One region of the Clostridium sp. JS66 genome, then DNA from elsewhere that is predicted to be linked to it. Evidence: riboswitches for the same ligand, from Rfam matches in the RefSeq annotation. Region 1 holds a riboswitch; each other region holds the start of a gene.
The links. Region 1 has a riboswitch for glycine ahead of Q6H37_RS01405 (GrdX family protein). Riboswitches for the same ligand answer to the same signal wherever they lie in the genome.
Positions count from the first base shown of each region.

Region 2: linked by a shared signal. The riboswitch ahead of Q6H37_RS19845 (APC family permease) and the one ahead of Q6H37_RS01405 (GrdX family protein) in region 1 are both predicted to bind glycine.
Region 3: linked by a shared signal. The riboswitch ahead of gcvT (glycine cleavage system aminomethyltransferase GcvT) and the one ahead of Q6H37_RS01405 (GrdX family protein) in region 1 are both predicted to bind glycine.

Region 1 is NZ_CP131467.1:284,217-289,094, reverse strand. Features, by position in the region: gene Q6H37_RS01415 (thioredoxin family protein) at 65-397, opposite strand; gene trxB (thioredoxin-disulfide reductase) at 418-1,338, opposite strand; gene Q6H37_RS01405 (GrdX family protein) at 1,411-1,788, opposite strand; glycine riboswitch at 1,932-2,100, opposite strand; gene gcvPB (aminomethyl-transferring glycine dehydrogenase subunit GcvPB) at 2,492-3,952, opposite strand; gene gcvPA (aminomethyl-transferring glycine dehydrogenase subunit GcvPA) at 3,953-4,878, opposite strand, start outside.
Region 2 is NZ_CP131467.1:4,253,672-4,258,549, forward strand. Features, by position in the region: gene Q6H37_RS19835 (beta-L-arabinofuranosidase domain-containing protein) at 1-140, opposite strand, end outside; gene rd (rubredoxin) at 493-654, shown strand; glycine riboswitch at 781-879, shown strand; gene Q6H37_RS19845 (APC family permease) at 1,310-2,647, shown strand; gene Q6H37_RS19850 (3'-5' exonuclease) at 2,724-4,878, opposite strand, start outside.
Region 3 is NZ_CP131467.1:667,111-671,988, reverse strand. Features, by position in the region: gene Q6H37_RS03025 (methyl-accepting chemotaxis protein) at 1-702, opposite strand, end outside; gene Q6H37_RS03020 (serine/threonine protein kinase) at 871-1,386, opposite strand; gene Q6H37_RS03015 (cell wall hydrolase) at 1,570-2,010, shown strand; gene Q6H37_RS03010 (hypothetical protein) at 2,083-2,514, shown strand; gene gcvT (glycine cleavage system aminomethyltransferase GcvT) at 2,605-3,684, opposite strand; glycine riboswitch at 3,827-3,925, opposite strand; gene Q6H37_RS03000 (metal ABC transporter substrate-binding protein) at 4,314-4,878, shown strand, end outside.

The sequences.
Region 1 (4,878 bases):
AATGAACGTTACTTAATTTTTGACAAGGTGATGATGATTTTCATCTAAATCTTGTCTTTTTTTATTATAGTGTGTCATAATATGTTTTTATAAAACTTTCCACATCTTCTAATGAAGTAATTTTGTCAGCAGTAATTGTATTTGCTTTCTCTCCATTTTTATAAATTATCATTGTTGGTAGTCCTAGTACCTTTTGTCCTATAGCAAGTCTTCTTGCAGTACTTATGTTTAAGCTTGAGAACTTTATTTTATCTCCATACTTTTCTTCTAAGCCATGTACTCCTGGCATAAGTTCTTTACATATTTCACATTTATCTCCCCAGAAATCAACAAATACTGGTTTTTCAGTATAATTTAAAACTTCGCCTTCAAAATTCTCCTTGTTTAATTCAATCATTTTTTAACCTCCTAAATATTTTATTTATGTTCTTCTAAATAACGCTCAGCGATAGTTGCTGCTATAGCACCATCTGCTGCTGCAGTTATTACCTGCCTTAATGATTTTTTTCTTACATCTCCTGCTGCAAAAACTCCAGCTACATTAGTTTGCATATCTTCATCTGTTATAATATAACCATTCTCCATGTTTAACTTTCCTTCAAATAGAGCTGATATTGGATCATATCCTACAAATACAAAGCATCCATCTACTTTTAATTCACTATTTTCACCAGTTAATTTATTTTTTAATATAAGTTTTTCTAATATTTCATCGCCTACAGCTTCTTCTATAGTTGAATTCCAAATAAAGTCTATTTTAGGATTAGCAAAAGCTTTTTCTTGTAATGATTTTGCTGCTCTTAATGCATCCCTTCTATGAACTACTGTAACCTTTTCTGCAAATTTTGTAAGATATATTGCCTCTGTTATTGCAGAGTCTCCTCCCCCTATAACAGCTACATCTAAATCTGTAAAAAAGTCAGCATCACAAGTTGCACAGTAAGAAATTCCTTTTCCTCTAAGTTCAGTTTCATTTTTAAAGCCTGAAAGTTTAGGATTTGCTCCTGTAGCTATTATTATAGTTTTTGCTTCATAAGTTTCCTTTTTGCCTTTTACAACTTTTATGTCACCTTCTAAATTTACTTCTACTATTTCATCCTTTGTAAATTTTGTTCCAAAATCTTCTGCCTGTTTTTTCATTCTCTTACTTAAAGTTGTTCCTGTACATTCCTCTATGGAACCTGGATAATTTTCCAATTCATCTGTAGTTGTTGCCTGACCACCATATTTTGCCCTTTCAATAATTAAAGTATTCATCCTAGATCTTGCTGCATAAAGTCCTGCTGATAACCCTGCTGGTCCTCCTCCTATTATTAGAGTGTCATAAATTTGTGCCATAAAATTACCTCCTGCCTTTTAAAAATCTAATCCAGAAAATTCTCAATTTTAAAAATAGTTTTAACCACTAAATTATGTTAATGCATGATATATTAAATCATAATCTATAAGCTGAAAATCTTCTATTACCTGCTTAGTCCAATTGGGTATTCCATAATTTTTTAAAAATTTTTCAGTAGTATGTATAGCTTCTTCTATATACCCTAAGGATTTCATGTCTACTACACTGTGATTGTTCTTAGATATAACTACTGTTCTATATGGAGTTTCATTAGGTTTAATACTACTCATTAAAGGATGAGTTAATAATTCATGTCCTTTATGGATATAATCTCTAACCTTTGTGTAGACCTCCATAGTAGTACCATCTATGAAATCCACCTCATATACATCACCTAATTTATTGTTACTCATAGGATTATTTGTAATGATTATTACCTCTTCCACCACTTTTTACTCTCCTTTTGCAAAAATTAAATATAAGCAATCTTTACTTTACAAAATAAAAACAGGGGTATAAAACTTCCGTTTTATACCCCTGTCCTTTAACCTGAGAGATTTACTCCTTCGGTGCTTAACGCTTCCCAGAGATTTGTCCGTTTTCGGTCCTTTTGCCTGAGAGGTTCATATTATTACGGTAAAAACAATACTTACTCCTTCGGCTATCCATTGAAGGATACTATATATTTAAAATATATAGCTAAGCAAACTCTTAAAGTAAAACTTTGTTAAGTTTTCTACTTAATCTCCCGAAAACATCATCCTAATTTATTAAGTTTTTTTATAATCTTCTTTTCAATTATTATTATATATTATAGTCACATTTTTTTCTATAATTTTTGAAAACATTTTCTATTGTATTTTTTTATAGCATTTATTTTGTTTTCGGATACATAACATCCATTTAAACCCATATATCATGCAATTTTTTATAATTACTGACTATTATTTTATCTATTTCCAGACATATGAATAAGTGAATTCATAGTTTTCTTTAAAATGCCATATTTTATCACATATAAAAATAACATTTATTTGTAACGTCATTTACAAATAAATGTTATTTATGGGTTATCGAGTATTAACAGTAATTATTTTTTTAACAATTTTATATTATAATCTTATTTAATGCAGATTATTTATAGTAAATTATCTAATCTTTCTTACTATATTTCACTACAGGATTTCTAGCAGCTTTTACTTCGTCTAATCTTTTAATTGGTGTGTTATGTGGTGCATTTATTAATATTTCAGGATTTTCTCTAGCTTCTTCAGCTATTTTTATCATGGAATCTATGAAGCCATCTAAAGTTTCCTTACTTTCCGTTTCTGTAGGCTCTATCATCAATGCACTATCGATAATTAAAGGAAAATATATTGTTGGTGGATGATATCCATAGTCTAATAACCTTTTAGCTATATCAAGAGTACTGACACCTTCAGGTGCATCCTTTAAACCTGCCATTACAAATTCATGTTTACAAATACTATCTATAGGCTGATTATAATAATTCTTCAATTTACCTTTTATATAATTAGCATTTAACACAGCTATGTCACTAGCTTTTTTAAGTCCTTCTGCTCCCATTGTAAGTACATAGGAATAAGCCTTTACTATGACATTAAAATTACCATAAAAACTTTTAACTTTTCCAATAGAATAAGGCTTATCATAATTCAAAGTATATTTTTCCTCTTTCTTTTCTATAACAGGTACAGGTAAAAATTCAGCTAACCTCTCTTTTACTCCTACAGGACCACTTCCTGGTCCTCCACCTCCATGTGGTGTTGAAAATGTTTTATGAAGATTCATATGAACTACATCAAATCCCATATCTCCAGGTCTTGCTTCTCCCATAATAGCATTTAAATTTGCACCATCGTAGTAAACAAGACCTCCAGCTTCATGTACCATATCTGATATCAATTTAATATTCGAATCAAAAAGACCTAATGTATTTGGATTTGTTAACATTAACCCTGCTATTTCATCATTCAATACAGATTTTAAAGATTCTATATCCACAAGTCCTTTTTTATCAGATTTTACTTCAACTATAGTGAAACCAGCTACATTGGCACTGGCAGGATTTGTTCCATGGGCAGAATCCGGAACTATGATTTTTGTTCTTTTCAAATCTCCTCTTTTTCTATGATAAGATTTAATTATCATAAGTCCTGTAAGTTCTCCATGAGCACCTGCTGCTGGCTGAAGTGTAACATAATCCATACCAGATATTTCTGAAAGTTTACTGCTCAAATCATACATTATTTCAAGTGCTCCTTGTACAGTATCTTCACTTTGATATGGATGAATGTTTAAAAACTGTGGGTTGGAAGCTATATCTTCATTTATTTTAGGATTGTATTTCATGGTACAAGAGCCTAAAGGATAAAAACCATTATCTACTCCATAATTCTTATTTGCAAGAAGTGTAAAATGTCTTATTACATCTGGTTCACTAACCTCTGGAAGTTCCACCTCACTAGTCTTTAGCATATCTTTAGGAATTAAATTTTCAACAACTTCACATTCTACATCACATTTAGGAAGTGTATAAGCCACTCTTCCTGGCTTTGAAACTTCAAAAATCAATTTATTATATTCTTTCATTTATACTCCCTCCATTACACTTACTAATTTATCAATCTCCTGAGCTGTCCTTTTTTCTGTTACACAGAAAAGCAGTGCATTTTTATAGGAAGCATAACTTTTACCTAAAGGATAACCTCCAAGTATTTTATTTTTCAGTAATTCATCATTTATAATTGCTGGTTCCTTTTCACTTACTACTGCAAATTCCTTAAAGAAAGGTTTATTAAATAGAGGTTTAAACTTTCCTGATTTAGTGATTTTATTAAAGGCATAATGAGCTTTTTGTGTACTTTGATAAGCTACTTCCTTGATTCCTTTTTTACCCATGGTAGTAAGATATATTGCCGCAGTCAAGGCATTTAAAGCTTCATTTGAACATATATTAGAAGTTGCTTTTTCCCTTCTTATATGCTGTTCCCTTGCTTGCAAAGTTAAAACAAAACCTCTTTTTCCATCTAAATCTTCAGTTTGTCCTACTATTCTTCCTGGCATTTTACGCATAAGCTTTGCTTTAGTTGCCATAAAGCCAACATATGGACCTCCAAAACTCATATTGTTTCCTAAACTTTGTCCTTCACCAACTGCTATATCCGCACCTAATTCTCCTGGAGATTTCAATATGCCAAGGGATATAGGGTCCACACTCATAATAAGTAATGCCTTATTGTCGTGAGTAATTTTTTCTACTTCCTTAACATCCTCTATTATTCCAAAGAAATTAGGATTTTGTAATATAACTCCTGCTGTTTTATTGTCAATAGCTGATGTTAATTTTTCTAAATCAGTAACTCCATCTGCTATATCTATTTCCATTAATTCTATATCTTTAAATTTTGTATAAGTTTCTAATACCTTTATAGTTTCTGGATGAACAGTCTTGGATACTAATATTTTCCTCTTCCTTGTGCTATCAACTGCCATTAAAGCTGCCTCTGTACAAGCAG
Region 2 (4,878 bases), 2.3 Mb from region 1:
TTACCTTTGCTTGTGCTTATATCCTGTCCCAATGATATATTTATATCATTTGCTGCTGATACTTTTTCTAAAGGAACTCCCTGTAATGTACCCATGCACATTGCAAAGCATATAAGTACTGAAATAGTTTTCTTGTTCATAGAAATCCCCCCTACAATTTAAAATTTGCTTTTTATCAAATCTAGAAGCTATTGCTTCTAAAAGTTAATCTATATCATCTATAAAAACAAATCATTTAACTTCTCTGCAAATAATAAAGTCGTAATTCTCTTTATTTTACACTTTATTCCAGTGCGAGTATTTGTAATTTTCAGTTATTTTTTATATTTTTCAATTTTTTCTAAATTTTGTAAATTAGTTTGCAGCTTTAAATCATAATTAAAAATTCATATCCGGTAAAATAATTTTTCAATAAACTATCAAATTTATTGTATTGTTTTGCCCAATTGTGAAACACTGTTAATATTACAAATTAAACAAGGAGGTATTTTTATGCAAAAATATGTATGTGTTGTATGTGGATATATTTATGATCCTGAACAAGGTGATCCTGATAATGGAGTAGCTCCAGGAACATCTTTTGAAGATATTCCTGAAGATTGGGTATGTCCATTATGCGGTGTAGGCAAAGATCAATTTGAAACTACTGAATAAAAAAACTGATAAATGAGAAAAAAATATGATAATAATTTTTTAGATAGAATCAATTGTGATCATAAATAAAAACATTGCAAATTGTTTGAATTGATGATATAATTACGATAAATTAATATAGATTGGATGATTATATCGTGAGATAACATTTGTTAACCGAAGAAGCAATGTTATAGTTCCACAGCTATATCAGAAACTTTCAGGTACCAGGAGCGATATAAGACGAACCTCTGAAGATACTGTTTTAAACAGAACCCATGGTGTAAGGTAATTAATTATCGAAGCTCTCAGGTAAAGATACAGAGGACATGTGTGGCAGTTTTGCTCTCATGTCCTTTTTTATTGTTGAAAATTATTAATGTTGAATGAATACACAATATAAAACTAGAGTAAACTAAGCAATGAAACCAAACAAGTTATCCAAATTGTTTTACCTTGTTATATTAAGATGATTAAATAAATAAAAATTAAAATCAATTCAATTAAATGGAAAAATAATAAATATATTATCTAAATCATCTATATTTTTTAATAATTCATATAGAATTTAGACATTATTATAGAATCCATCTTAAGTCAAGGAAAAAACAATGTTAATATTTTATCGTGATAAGAGATTATCACAATCTAAACTTTCTGAGGAGGTAATGTAAAAATGAACAAAAGCGAATTAAAAAAGGAAATCGGTCTCGTTCCTGCTCTTGCAATCGTTATCGGTATGGTTATCGGTTCAGGTGTATTCTTTAAGCCTAGGGCGGTATTTTCATCAACTGGAGCACCAGGATTAGGCATGATGGCTTGGATTTTAGGCGGAATTATATCTATAGCAGGCGGACTTACAGCTGCTGAAATATCTGCAGCAATACCTAGAACAGGTGGTATGGTAGCATACTTAGAGGAAACTTATGGAGATGTTTGGGGATATCTTTTAGGTTGGGCTCAAACGGTTATATATTTTCCAGCTAATATAGCTGCACTTGCCATAATATTTTCCACACAGGTTATATCATTATTAGGTTTAAGCGACCCAATGTTAAACATAATAGCAATTATAGTTATAATATTTTTAACATGTATGAATTCATTGGGATCAAAAACAGGTGGAGCTATTCAAACTGTAGCTACAGTTTGTAAATTGATACCACTGTTTGCAATTATAGTAGTTGGACTCATGAAAGGTGGTGGTGGTGCAGCAAGATTATTCCCAATGACAGCTGTTAATCACCCTATAGGCACAAGTCTTGGTTCAGCCTTGGTAGCTACAATGTTTGCTTATGATGGTTGGATAAATGTTGGAGCTATATCAGGAGAAATGAAAAATCCAGGTAAAGATTTACCTAAAGCAATTGTTGGTGGATTATCATTAGTTATGGCAGTTTATTTATTAATAAATGTAGCATATCTTTTTGTATTACCAGCAACTGCTCTTGCAGGAACAAAAACACCAGCAGCTGATGTTGCAACTATAATCTTTGGACCAGCAGGCGGTAAGCTTATAACTGTAGGTATACTAATTTCTATATTTGGAGCATTAAATGGATATATATTAACAGGAATGAGAATTCCATATGCAATGGCTGTAGAAAATAAGTTGCCAGGAAGTGCTTGGCTCGCAAAATTACATCCTTCATTTAAAACACCAATAAATTCAGGTATATTATTAACTATTATATCAATACTATTAGTATTTTCAGGTAAATTCGATCAATTAACAGACCTTTTAATTTTTGTAATATGGATTTTCTATGTTATGACATTCCTTGCAGTGTTTGTACTTAGAAAAAACAAACCAGATCTTCCAAGACCATACAAGGTACCATTATATCCTATAATACCAGCTATAGCTATCTTAGGAGGAGCTTATATAATATTAAACACTTTATTCACTCAACCAATGAATGCTGGAATAGGTATTGTGCTTACTATAATAGGTTATCCTGTATATTTGTCTAGAAAGAATAAATTTAAAAAATCAGATGATAATATTGCATAACTCAATTTTAACTTAATATAACAAAAATAATGCGAAGCTTTGCTCCGCATTATTTTTATTATACTAAGTTAAAATTTTATACTATATTTATATAACTTGATGGTATAAAATCTATAAACTCACTTTTCGTTGTTCTTTTATATCTTCCATCAGTATTGCAGGTAATGTAAAGATGTCTTTTAGCTCTTGTCATGGCCACATAAAAGGTTCTCTTTTCCTCTTCCAGGTTATTTGATTTTATTGACATATATGATGGAAATGTATTTTGCTGTACACCTGAAATAAATACAGTTTCATATTCTAAACCTTTTGCCTGGTGAACTGTTATTATTGGTATTCTAGGCTTTTTAGTTCTGTTTACAACAAGTGACTCCAATTCACCATTGGAAAGAGAAGTTATTCTGATAATATCCAATAAGGAATCTCTGCTGTTTTTATTTTTATTATCAAGTTCCCTCAAAAGTACATAAAAATCTCTAAGCCTTTCAATCTTTTCCCTACCTTCATCACCAGTATATAAAGTTTTCAAGCTAAAGCCATTTACAATTTTATTTACAATATCATGAGGTCTGCTTCCTTCTGCTTCTTTAAAAAGGTTATTCAATTTGTCAGATATATTGTTAAATGCTTTTAAATATTTTGACATACAAGCTATTCTCTCCATTGAAGTAGGTATAATATCATCCTCAATGGCTCTTACAAGAATATCCTTAGTAGCTTGTATATCATCCATCGCATCATGACTTGGTTTGTTTTCGGTTTCAAATATATGACTTAAAGTTTCAAGCTTATGATTTCTCAAATTTGGATAAAATCTTCTGTAAATATCTAATGTATCATAAAAAGCCTTAAATTTAGGCTTGCCCAATCCAGCTCTTCGAAGTTCACTAGTCAATATATTAATATCATACTGAACATTATGTCCAACTATCACTAAACCTTCTGAAAACTTGACAAACTCTTTTAAAACAGTATTTTTATCTTCGCCATTTTTCTTTAAAAATTCATCACTAAAACCATGAACATGCTCTGAATTCTTGACTGATTTATTATTCTTAAGAAATCTTTCAAATTTCTCTGTTACTTGTCCATTTTTATTCACCTTAATAGCTGCAATTTGAATAATCTCATCTTCAGTTACATCAACTCCTGTACTCTCCACATCAAATACTATAATATTATCCTTCTGAAATTCATCTATAAGCAGTGAATATTTATCCCCGTATTTGAACACATTGTCATCTATAAAATCTGATAAGGATATACCTAAATTTTTGTATTTTTCCGATTCAATGGCTTCAAAGGTCTTATCCCCTATACCTGTTGGAAGTCTCTTCACTATTCTCTTTAAACTTATAGAATCATATCTATTTGCAATGAGCTTTAAAAAAGCTATTACATCCTTTATTTCCTGTCTTCTAAAAAATTTAAATTGATCCACTAAAATAAATTCAAAATTTACAGCTTCAGGTTTCATAATACTTTTTAATTGTTCACTTAAATTTATATTATATCTATTATCTCTTGTAAGCATACATATATTATCTGCACTTCCACTTTTTCTTTCTAAATTTATTACCTCATTATATATAAATCTGGCTTCTTCTCTTAAATTATCTGCTATCTTTAATGAAATCTTATCTCCAGCATCCTTTGATTCGGACTCAATACCTTCTTTATAGGTATCCTTCATATCTATTGGAAATGCATTTTCAAGATATTTTAGCGAAGCTTCTGTTAAATTTTTTGTAGCTCTGTAATTTATAGTGAATATGATTTCTTTTGGATCATAATTTTCCTTAAAGCTTTTAAATATCCTATTAGGCTCAGAACCTCTCCAACCATAAATTGTCTGAAATTTATCTCCACATATTAGAACGTTGTTTCCTTTAAACAATTTTTCTATTATTGAATACTCCAGCGTACTTGTGTCTTGAACTTCATCTATATTTATGTATTTGTATCTATTTATATAGGAATTAACTACTTCTAGGTTATTAAATAACTCTTTAGCTTTAATTATTAAGTCTGCAAAATCAAGACCATGATTATGATAAAGTAATGAATTATAAGAATTAACAAAAATGCTTCCTTTATCCCTTAAGATTTCTTTTAATCTATAATTCAAATTACCTTTTTCAGTACATATTTGATTTATTTTATCCTCATTTGTTTTAAAAACAGCACTGACAGCCCTGCTGCAATCTTCCATAATATCATTACTATAAATA
Region 3 (4,878 bases), 380 kb from region 1:
AGCCTCACCAGCTCTTGCTGCTTCTATAGCTGCATTAAGTGCTAAAAGATTAGTTTGACTTGCAATTGATTCTATAGCATTAACAATTTCACCAATATCACCTGACTTATTAGATAAATAATCCACATTGTTAGATATTTTTTTTACGCTGCTATTATTTATTTCAAATTTTTCTATAAGCTTCTTCATTGCTTCCATGCCCATTAAATTAATTTTTTGAGTTGCCTTAGATAATTTTATAACCCTATCAGATCCTTGCACTGCTATTTTTATTTCCTCAGCCAGACTTAATAATTTTTCATTCCCACTCTCAGAACTCTTTGCTTCTTCCACTGACCTTTTTGACAGCTCTTCCATTGTGGCAGTTAAATTTTCAATTGAAGACACTGCTTCTTCAGTTGATATATAAACTCCATTATAATATTCTGAAATATCCTTTGAATTTTCCTTAATAATTTTAGCTATACTCCTAAGCTGTTCCCTTAAATTACAAACAGATTTTACCATATTGCTAATTTTACTTTTGCCATTCAGTAAAAACTGAAATTCATTAGTTTTTTCTTGAACTGTTAAATCTAAATCAGCAGTCATGTTAATAATTTCTGTTGCTATCTTTAATGGCTTTATAATTTTATTATAAAGCAGCATAAAAATTATGCACTGAATTACGAGAAAAGCCATAAGAAACAAAAGTATTTTCATTTTACCATCTCCCATATCCCCCTATAATAATCCAAGTTAATAATAACATAATTTGAATAAAATTTCATAAAATTCACTAATTTTAATATGTGAAACTTTAATACTCACTAAATTCAAATTATTTTGTATTAACAAGTCTTTTATTGAAAACAGAGATTATATATAAAGCTATCTATTCCACTTCTTATACAAATCAGGTCTTTCATCTTTTAAAACACTATAGAATTTATCTATCACGCCTAAATTTTTTAAATCTCTTAGCATAAGCTCAGGGTATTTTACTGTCTTTATAAGCTGCATAGAAGGATCTATAACCTTTACTTTTTCATTTTTAGTTACATATATATGAATTCCTCTCATATCTAATCTCTTAAATCCAAGCTTTTCAAATTCTTCAACCATTCCTATTAAATTCAATACTAAATTTTTGCTTAGTCCGTATTTTTTTATATAAGTATTTAAATCATATCCATCTATATATTCCCTTATCATAACTTTTCCTTTTATTTCATATACTTTTGGAAAATAACTGCTTCCTTCAGCTATTTTTAAAACTTTGTATTCTTCCAAACACCTATCTTCCCTTTTACATATCTTTATTGCTTTTCCATCAGGCATTAAGTACACTTTTCCATTCTTCCCGTGTCCTAAATATTTATATTTACTCACATCAATATAACTCATAGTTGTTTTCTCCCCTCTTCCCAAAATTTCATCATCTTCTTTTATTAATATATTTATTTAATGCAAGAAATGTACTTAATTACCCTGATAATTAAAAATATAATAATCTTATTAAAATTGTAACATTTACCACATGTGTGAATAAACTATTATTATAGTGAGAATAATCGAGGTGACTAATATATGGCTTATTCAAATAGAGAATTGTTAGCAAGACTAATTAAATGTGAATCTGGTGGAGAAGGCGAAAACGGAATGAAAGCCGTTGCTACTTCTATTATGAATAGAGTAAGAGTTCCATATGGTGAGTACCATAAAATTGGTCAAGGGGATATTAGAAAAATAATTTATCAAAAGGGACAATATGATTGCATGCGCTCAGTTTTAGGCGGTGTAGCTAATCCTCAGACAATTTGGGCAAATCCACCGGAACAAATTCACTATGATATTGCAGATTGGGCATTAGCAGGAAATAGATTATTTCCAATAGGTTATTCGCTATGGTATTTTAATCCATTTGCTCCTTGTCCATACACTTTTCCATATAACGGAAGTGGTAGTTTTCAAATAAAAGTAGTGAAACATTGTTTCTATAATCCAACTGCACTCTATGCCAAAACCTAAAATTAAACCATATGCTTAATAAAGTTTTTCATAAATAATAAAATAAAAAATTTTATGCAAGGAGGTTTATTTATGTTTCCTCAATGTTGTTTTAATTGCTTTAATCCTTACACAATAGACTATGATTCTCCTAATATTCTCAACTCTCGTCAGAAAAAGCAACCAGTTCCTCAATTCCAAGAAGAACAACAGCAGCCTCAACAACAACCTCAACAACAACCTCAACAACAGCCTCAGCAGCAGCCAATCATGCAAGATCAAGGATTTGAGCAAGCTCCTGGTTCGCCAATAGCTCAAGATATTCAATATACACAAGGGTACTTAAGAACACAAATAGGTAAAAGGGTTCGAATATTTTTCTTGATTGGAACTAATATAGTACAAGATAGAGAAGGAATTTTAACAGATGTTGGAATCAGCTATGTAATTCTTAGAGAAACAGAAACAAACATAAAAGTACTATGTGATATATATTCAATTAAATTTGTAAATATATTTCCTTAAAATATCCAGCAAAAATACATAGACTTTAAATGCAATTTTTAAATTCCATTTAAAGTCTATTGTAATCTTATAATAAAATAACTAATAAATTTATCTTGTTACCTTAGCTTTAACTAAATCATTCATATTTTTAATAAATATTGTAGTTCCTAACTTTGAATATTTTAGATCTACTAGTGCTAGTCCCATATTTTTTTTCTTTTTAGGTGAAAAATGTTCTGTGGCCACTATACCTACTTTTTCGCCATTAAAAATAACATTAGAACCAGAAATTTCATTGGTGCATTTATCCCCTGTTTCAAATTTTACAATCTTTCTTTTAATTCCCTTTTCACTTTCTTTTTTTAATGCATTCTTCCCAATAAAGTCACTCTTTCTTAAATTAACATAAGTTTTCAATCCAGCTTCAAATGGAGTTATATCTTCCAAAAGTTCATCTCCAAAAGGAGGTAAATTAGAATCTAACCTTAATGCATCCCTTACGGATAAGCCTGCAGGCTTTATACCTTCTTCCCTTCCTGCCTTCAATATACTATTCCAAAGTAATTTTAAGTCTTTGGGCAGGATATAAATCTCAAATCCATCTTCTCCTGTATAACCAGTTCTAGAAAGCAAACACTTTGTCCCACAAATACTTACATCTTTCTTAAAACTCAAATATTTAATTTCTTTAAGGTCTATATCTGTTAATTTTTGTAGTATAGTCTCTGACTTAGGACCTTGCAATGCAAGTTCACAAATTTCATTTGAAATATTAATAATACTTACATCATGCTTATTTTTTTTATTTATAAGCCATTTAAAAATTCTTTTTACATTTCCCGAATTAATAGTAATTAAATAATCATTTTCATTTAATTTATATAATAGTACTATCTCAATAACTGCCCCATAAGGGTAGCACATAAGAGTATACATAGCTCTATTTTCTTCTAAATTTTCAATATCATTAGTTACCAAGTTTTGAATAAAGTGAAAGGCATCCTTACCTTTTATTTGAATTTTTCCTACATGCGAAATATCAAATAATCCTGCTTTTTTTCTTACGGCCTTATATTCTTCTACTACTCCTTCAAATTGCATAGGTAAAGCCCAGCCTGCAATTTTGCCTATCTTTCCACCATATTCTTCATAAACATTATATAGTGGAGTTTTCTTTAATGCTTCCATACTGTTACCTCCTATGTATTCATATAATAAAAAAAGGACCATTGGACATATCCTTATAAATGCCCACATGATCCTCTGTTATTCTATTTAAAAACTTCTACATTTAAATTTAAACATAGTTAAAAATAGAATTTCAGAGTTTCGTCCTATAATGTTACATTTACCTGAAAGTTTCTATTAAACTTGTGGTGTTTTAATATTGCTTCTTCGGTTAACAAAAGTTATCTCACATTATTTTCATCCGATTTATATAGGTTTTTATTATGTAACTCATTATAACACTTTTCTAATTCATTTTTAACCCATTTTTATGAATAAATTATAAAATTTTAGCTATATTTATAAATACTCTATTTAAGCATAACATACCTTAAAAATTAGAACTTAATTATGTATGTAATATACAAATTCTATGAAAAACTATACATTGTACATAATTGTTTTAAGCAATTTTATATTAGTGAAATAAATTTTTAATTGTATAAACATTATAAATAGAGCATAATTAATTTTTTGCTTACTTTTAGTATAATTATTGAATACATTGACAATTAATTAATATAGTTATATTATAATTTTATATTTAAATGCAAATTATTTGCATTTATTTTTATGAGGAGTGATACATAATGTTGAAAAAGTTAATTTTGCTATCTGCTATATTCTGTATGGTACTTACATTTTCATCCTGCAGCAATAAACAAACTTCACCTACAAACAACACTTCACAAAATAATAAGCTAAAAGTAGTAGTTTCCTTTAATGCTATACGAGAATTTGCAGAAGCAGTAGGTAAAGATAAAGTTGAAATTGAAACTATAATACCCAGTGGAACTGAAGCACATGACTTTGAGCCAAAAACAAAAGATTTAAAAGCATTGAGTGATGCTAAAATATTTATATATAACGGTTTTGGCATGGAACCTTGGTCAGATGAAACATTAAAAGCTGTAAATAATAAAAATCTTATAGTTGTAAATGCATCAAATGGTTCTACTCCTATAACAACTATAGATGCTGAATCATCTAAAAGTAATGAAAAATATGATCCTCATTTATGGATGAGCCTAAAAGGTGCAGAAAATGAAGCTAAAAATATAAAAGATGCATTCGTAAAAGCAGACCCTTCAAATAAAGATTATTTTGAAAAAAATTATTTAGACTTTTATAATAAACTTGAACAACTTTATAAAA